Regions from separate parts of the Streptomyces sp. bgisy027 genome, predicted to be linked through region 2. Evidence: riboswitches for the same ligand, from Rfam matches in the RefSeq annotation. Region 2 holds a riboswitch; the other holds the start of a gene.
What was found. A riboswitch is a leader RNA that binds a small molecule or an ion and turns the genes downstream of it on or off. The one in region 2 is predicted to bind S-adenosylmethionine.

Region 1: it holds a riboswitch for S-adenosylmethionine, as region 2 does, so the genes downstream of both, AC3ETA_RS43770 (aminotransferase class V-fold PLP-dependent enzyme) here and thrC (threonine synthase) in region 2, are expected to answer to the same signal.

Annotation. Positions count from the first base shown of each region.
Region 1 covers NZ_JBYIVZ010000074.1:36,139-39,536, reverse strand. The annotation lists gene trpD (anthranilate phosphoribosyltransferase) at 47-1,114, shown strand; SAM riboswitch class IV at 1,187-1,303, shown strand; gene AC3ETA_RS43770 (aminotransferase class V-fold PLP-dependent enzyme) at 1,433-2,815, shown strand; gene AC3ETA_RS43765 (small secreted hydrophilic protein) at 3,151-3,398, opposite strand, start outside.
Region 2 covers NZ_JBYIVZ010000017.1:97,541-100,938, forward strand. The annotation lists gene AC3ETA_RS19335 (ubiquitin-like small modifier protein 1) at 1-174, opposite strand, end outside; gene thrC (threonine synthase) at 286-1,572, opposite strand; SAM riboswitch class I at 1,591-1,760, opposite strand; gene AC3ETA_RS19345 (glucosyl-3-phosphoglycerate synthase) at 1,908-2,852, shown strand; gene AC3ETA_RS19350 (alpha,alpha-trehalose-phosphate synthase (UDP-forming)) at 2,948-3,398, shown strand, end outside.

The sequences.
Region 1 (3,398 bases), on a different contig from region 2:
GAGACTCGCGTCCCGTAGTGCGGGACGCCTGAACCTGGAGCGGCTTATGAGCGCTGTGACCCCCGCTGGAGGCGACACCGCGGCGGGCCGCTCCTGGCCCCTGCTGCTGAACGGCCTGCTGGACGGCCGGGACCTGTCCGCCGACGACACCGCGTGGGCGATGGACCTGATCATGCGCGGCGAGGCGACGGACGCGCAGATCGCCGGGTTCGTGGTGGCGCTGCGGGCCAAGGGCGAGACGGTGCAGGAGATCACCGGACTGGTCCGGACGATGTACGAGCACGCGAACGTGATCGAGGTGCCGGGGCCGACCGTCGACATCGTCGGCACGGGCGGCGACGGCGCGAAGACCGTCAACATCTCCACGATGTCGGCGATCGTCATCGCGGGCACCGGCGCGAAGGTCGTCAAGCACGGCAACCGGGCCGCGTCGTCGGCGTCGGGCGCCTCGGACGTGCTGGAGAAGCTCGGCGTCAATCTGGAGCTGCCCGTCAACCGGGTGGCACAGGTCGCCGAGCAGGCCGGGATCACCTTCTGCTTCGCGGTGAAGTTCCACCCGTCGCTGCGCCATGTGGCCGCGGCGCGCGGGCAGTTGGGCATCCGGACGACCTTCAACGTGCTCGGTCCGCTGACCAATCCCGCCAAGGTGCGGGCCCAGGCGGTCGGCGTCGCCGATCCGCGCATGGCGCCGATCGTCGCGGGCGTCTTCGCCGAACGCGGCAACTCCTCGCTGGTGTTCCGCGGCGACGACGGCCTCGACGAGCTGACGACCACCGCCACCTCGCGGGTGTGGGTGGTACGCGACGGCAAGGTGACCGAGGAGGCCTTCGACCCGCGCGACGTCGGCATCGAACTCGTGCCCGTGGAGGCGCTGCGCGGCGCCGACGCGTCCTACAACGCCGAGGTCGCCCGGCGCCTGCTGGACGGCGAGACGGGGCCGGTGCGGGACGCCGTACTGCTGAACTCGGCGGCGGCGCTGGTGGCGCTGGAGCCCGGCGACGGGCCGCTGACGGAGCAGATCCGGGCCGGTATGGCGAAGGCGGCGGAGTCCATCGACTCGGGGTCCGCGAAGCGGACGCTGGAGCGGTGGGTCGCCGCGAGCAACGCCCAGTGAGTGCGTGACGTCGTCCCGCGATCCGGACACGGGTTGCGGGACGACGATCATCTCGCGTACGTTCCTGTACCAGGTCATGAGTGACAGTCATGAGGCCCCGGCCGACTGTCCGGCAACCCTCCGTCCGTGGCGGGGTGCCCCGGGTGAAGACCAGGCCGTAGGCAGCGAGGTCTACGGCAAGCGCGGGCCCCTCTCGAAACCAGGGGTCCTGGTCGTTCGAGGGAGTCTTCCGTGAGCAAGCGAATGCGATAGGGCCGCCGAGCCCCGCCTCCGCGCACCCACCTTCACTTTCTTCTTTGCTCTCACGGGAGTTCCGTCATGTCTGTCTCCACCGCTGCCTCCGTCCAGACCCTTTGTTCCCCGCTGCCCGTTCTGGGACGGGATGTCACCGTCCCGCTCGTCACCGGCGGCGAAGTCACCTACGCCGCGCTGGACTACGCCGCCAGCGCCCCCGCCCTGCAGCGCGTCTGGGACGACGTGGCCGCCTACGCGCCGTACTACGGCAGCGTCCACCGCGGGGCCGGCTACCTCTCCCAGCTCTCCACCGACCTGTTCGAGAACGCCCGCCGGACGGTCGGCGAGTTCCTCGACTGCCGCGACGACGACCAGGTCGTCTTCACCCGGTCCACCACCGACTCGCTGAACCTCCTCGCCGCCGCCCTCCCCGCCGACTGCCAGGTCTTCGTCTTCGAGACCGAGCACCACGCCTCCCTGCTGCCCTGGCGCGACGCCCGCGTCACCTACCTCAACGCCCCGCGCACCCACCGCGAGGCCGTCGAGAACCTGGAGCGCGCCCTCGCCGACCGCGCCGTGTCGATCGACGGGGGCCACGGCCCGGCCCTGGTCTGCGTCACCGGCGCCTCGAACGTCACCGGCGAGCTGTGGCCGGTGCGCGAGCTCGCCGCCGCCGCGCACGCCCACGGCGCCCGGATCGTCCTGGACGCCGCCCAGCTGGCCCCGCACCACGCGGTCAGCGTCCGTGACCTGGACGTCGACTGGATCGCCTTCTCCGGCCACAAGCTGTACGCCCCCTTCGGCTCCGGTGTCCTGGCCGGCCGCTCCGACTGGCTGCGCGCGGCGGAGCCGTACCTCGCGGGCGGTGGCGCCAGCCGCAAGGTGTCCCGGCGTGAGGACGGCGGGGTCGACGTCGAGTGGCACGACAGCGCCGCCCGGCACGAGGCGGGCTCCCCGAACGTCATCGGCGCCTACTCCATCGCCTCCGCCTGCAAGGCGCTCACCGAGGCCGGTTTCGACGAGCTCGTCGCCCGTGAGCAGTACCTGATCGAGAAGGTGCGGGCCGGCCTCGCGGAGGTGCCCGAGGTCCGGGTCCTCTCCCTCTTCGGCGACGACGCCGCCCGCGTCGGCGTGCTCTCCTTCGTCGTCGCGGGCTGGAACAGCTCCCACTTCGCCGCCGCCCTCTCCGCCGAGTACGGCATCGGCGTCCGGGACGGCCTGTTCTGCGCCCACCCGCTGGTCCGCACCCTGCTCGGCAGCGACCCGCAGGCCCAGGGCGAGTGCGGCGCCCCGGAGGCGGCACCCGGCGAGAAGTCCCTCAACGCCATCCGCGTCAGCTTCGGTGCCGGTACGCCGGACGAGCACGTCGAGCGGTTCGTGAACGCCGTGAAGGAGCTCGTGACCAACGGCGCGAAGTGGAACTACCGCACCGAGGACGGCCGTTGCGTGCCGGACACCTCCGCGTGAGCCGGTAGCCGGACGCCCGGCGGGATCATGGGGGCGACGCCGGAGACGGCGAGCAGGATGCGGAACTCCTCGATCACCGCGGCCTGTTGGCGCACGGGGTGGAACGCCACGAAGAACGCGGCCTCCGTCTCGCCGCCCGCCCGCGCGACGGCGACCTTCGCCCAGCGGATCTCGCCGGAGAGCCGGTCGAGCGTGCCCCGGACCCGTGTGGAGGCCGCCGGCGCCCGGAGCCGGGGCGTGTCAGCCGCGTCCCGCAGGGGCGCGGGGAACTGTGCGGCCAGCCACCACGAACCCGCGGTCGACCGACGACCCGGCGCCGCTGCCCGGCGGAGCGCTCAGCGGTCTTCACCGAGGTCTTCGTCGGAGGCGTCGTCACCGTCGTCACTCGCGGGGCTGTCGGTCACCGGCGGCCGGGAGACGACCTCGTCGCTCGGCGTCGGCGTGGGGGAGCCGCTGTCCGGCTCCACCCTGGGCGGCACCTCGGGCGCCCTCGGCTGGTAGGTGAGGGCGAAGCTGGTCGCGGCGACGGCGAGCGGGATCGCCACGACGGCGGTGAGGGCCGCGGTCCCGTGCGAGAGGGCCG
Region 2 (3,398 bases):
GTTGACGAACCGGCGCAGCTTGCCCTGGTCGTCGAGCACCCGGGCGGCGATCCCGGTGTGGTTCTTCTCCAGGTCGGCGATGACCTCGCCGAGGGTGGCACCTTCGGCGGCGACCTCGGCCTGCCCGCCGGTGTAGGTGCGCAGGATGGTCGGGATGCGGACGTTGACGCTCACGATGAAACCTCCGGTCAGGTGTACGGGCCCAGGGGCGCGGGGCCGTGTTCGATCTGCGGCTGCCGCCGCGTGGGCGCGACCAGCCCCCACCGGCCCGCGGACGAAAAACGACTAGGCGAGGCCGGCCTCGCGGAACGAGTCCAGGTTGGGGCGGATTGTCGCAGTGAGCCCCGTGCCGGCCACCGCGTCCAGCGTCTTGAGGCCGTCGCCGGTGTTCAGCACGACGGTGGTCCTGGTGGGGTCGAGGACGCCGTTCTCGATCAGCTTCTTCGTCACGCCCACGGTCACACCGCCGGCGGTCTCCGCGAAGATGCCCTCGGTCCGGGCGAGGATCTTGATCGCCTCGACGACCTGCTCGTCCGTCACATCCTCCACGAACCCGCCGGTGCGGCGCGCGATGTCGAGGACGTACGGCCCGTCGGCCGGGTTGCCGATGGCCAGCGACTTGGCGATGGTGTTCGGCTTCTGCGGACGGACCACGTCGTGGCCGGCCTTGAACGCGGTCGACACCGGCGAGCAGCCCTCGGCCTGCGCACCGAAGATCTTGTACGGCTTGTCCTCGACGAGCCCGAGCCTGATCAGCTCCTGGAGCCCCTTGTCGATCTTCGTGAGCTGCGAGCCGGACGCGATCGGGACGACCAACTGGTCCGGGAGCCGCCAGCCGAGCTGCTCGCAGATCTCGTACGCCAGGGTCTTGGAGCCCTCGGCGTAGTAGGGCCGCAGGTTGACGTTGACGAAGCCCCAGCCCTCGCCGGCCGGGTCGCCGATCAGCTCGGAGCAGAAACGGTTCACGTCGTCGTAGTTGCCCTCGATGCCGACGAGCTCGCCGCCGTAGATCGCGGCCATGACGACCTTGCCCTGCTCCAGGTCGTGCGGGATGAACACGCACGAGCGGAAGCCGGCACGGGCGGCCGCGGCACCCACCGCGCCGGCCAGGTTGCCGGTGGAGGAGCAGGAGAGCGTGGTGAAACCGAAGGCGCGGGCGGCCTCCAGGGCCTGGGCGACGACGCGGTCCTTGAAGGAGTGCGTCGGGTTGCCGGAGTCGTCCTTGACGAACAGCTTGCCGGCGTCGACGCCGAGTTCGTTCGCCAGGTGGTCGGCCTTGACGAGCTTGGTCCAGCCGGGGTTGAGGTTCGGCTTGTCGGCGACGTCGGCCGGGACGGGCAACAGTGGCGCGTAGCGCCAGATGTTCGCGGGGCCCGCTTCGATCCGCTTGCGGAGCTCCTCGGCGTCGTGGGCCGAGAAGTCGTAGGCGATCTCCAGCGGGCCGAAACACTCCTCGCACGCGAAGACCGGGCCGAGCGGTACCCGGTGACCGCACTCGCGGCAGGAGAGCGCCGCGGCGGGGCCGAGGTCTACGGTGGATTCGGTGGTGCTTGCAACAGTCTGCGCAGCCATGTGAGGCGAGGCCCTTTCTCCTCATCTTCCTCACGACGCATCTCGCCGTGAGACGGATTTGGCACCTTCCCTAGCCGGGAGCCTCGCGGAGACGATCAGCCGTGACGATCGACGCTGATCTACGAGAACCGACTGGAGGGTTGCCGGGGCTTCATCGGGCCGTATCCCTCTGCCCCTCTGGATGAGCGGTATTCGGTTGTGGACGACGGCCGACCTCGGACATGCGATGGTCATCCGCGTTGTTCAAGACTGTAACCGAACGCCAGGACAGTTGAGATAGCCGTCCGATCCGCGAGATGGATCACAGACCTCCCGACAGTGAGGAGCCGCCGACCGTGCTGGAAGAAGCAGAGCGCTGGCTGAGCAGCCGCTCCTGGTCCGTTGCCGACCGCCCGCTGCATCACATCCTGGCCGCCAAACAGCGCACGGGCCAGTCGGTGTCCGTCGTGCTGCCCGCGCTCAACGAGGAGGAGACGGTCGGCGAGATCGTCTCGATCATCGCCCATGACCTCGTCCGGCAGGTCCCGCTGGTCGACGAGATCGTGGTCGTCGACTCCGGCTCCACCGACCGCACCTCCGAGGTGGCCGCCGCGGCGGGCGCCCGGGTGGTGCACCGCGACGACATCCTGCCGCGCGTCCCCACCGTGCCCGGCAAGGGCGAGGTCCTGTGGCGCTCCCTGCTCGTGACGAGCGGCGACATCGTCTGCTTCATCGACGCCGACCTGAAGGAGTTCTCCTCCGACTTCGTCTCCGGGATCGTCGGCCCGCTGCTCACCGACCCCGGCGTGGACCTGGTCAAGGCGATGTACGACCGTCCGCTGGGGGGTGCGGCCGGGCAGGGCGGCCGGGTCACCGAGCTGATGGCACGCCCGCTGCTCAACATGCACTGGCCGCAGCTCGCCGGCTTCGTGCAGCCGCTCGGCGGCGAGTACGCGGCCCGCCGCAGCCTGCTGGAACAGCTCCCGTTCCCGGTCGGGTACGGCGTCGAGCTGGGCATGCTGGTCGACGCGCTGCACCTGGTGGGGCTGGACGCGCTGGCCCAGGTGGACGTGGGGGTGCGCAAGCACCGGCACCAGGACGGGCAGGCGCTCGGCCGGATGTCCGCCGCGATCTACCGCACGGCGCAGCTGCGGCTGGCCCGCGGGCATCTGGTGCGGCCGTCGCTGACCCAGTTCGAGCGCGGCGAGGACGGTTTCGAGCCGCGTACGTACTCCGTGGACACCGAGGAACGGCCGCCGATGGTGGAGATCGCCGAGTACGCGAAGCGGAAGGTCGCGTAAACGCCGGAAACCGGCCGTATACAGGGCGGACCAGAGCCCTCCAGCGAGCGGAACCGCACGTTTGAGCGTTTCCGGGGCGGGCTAGGTTGAGGCTTATGGCTTCCACGCAGGATGCGCCGGGTGCGCACGGTGCTGCCAAGGTCCTCGTCGCGTCGAACCGCGGCCCGGTCTCGTACGAGGTGCGGGACGACGGCTCGCTGCACTCCAGGCGCGGGGGCGGCGGAGTCGTCTCCGGGCTGTCGGCGATCGGGCCGGACGCGGGCGCCCTGTGGGTGTGCTCGGCGCTGTCCGACGGCGACCGAGAGGCGGTGCGGCGCGGAATCGCAGGTGCGGGGCCGGAGGCCCCTCCGCAGAAGGGTGGTGGCGGGCGGCGGGCGGGAGAGGACGGCGTGCTGATGCTGGACATCCCGGCGGACGTGCACGCGGACGCGTACAACGGCATCGCCAACTCGGTGCTGTGGTTCGTCCACCACATGCTCTACCAGACGCCCCTGGAGCCGGTGTTCGACGCGGAGTTCCGCCGGCAGTGGGCGTCCTACGAGGCGT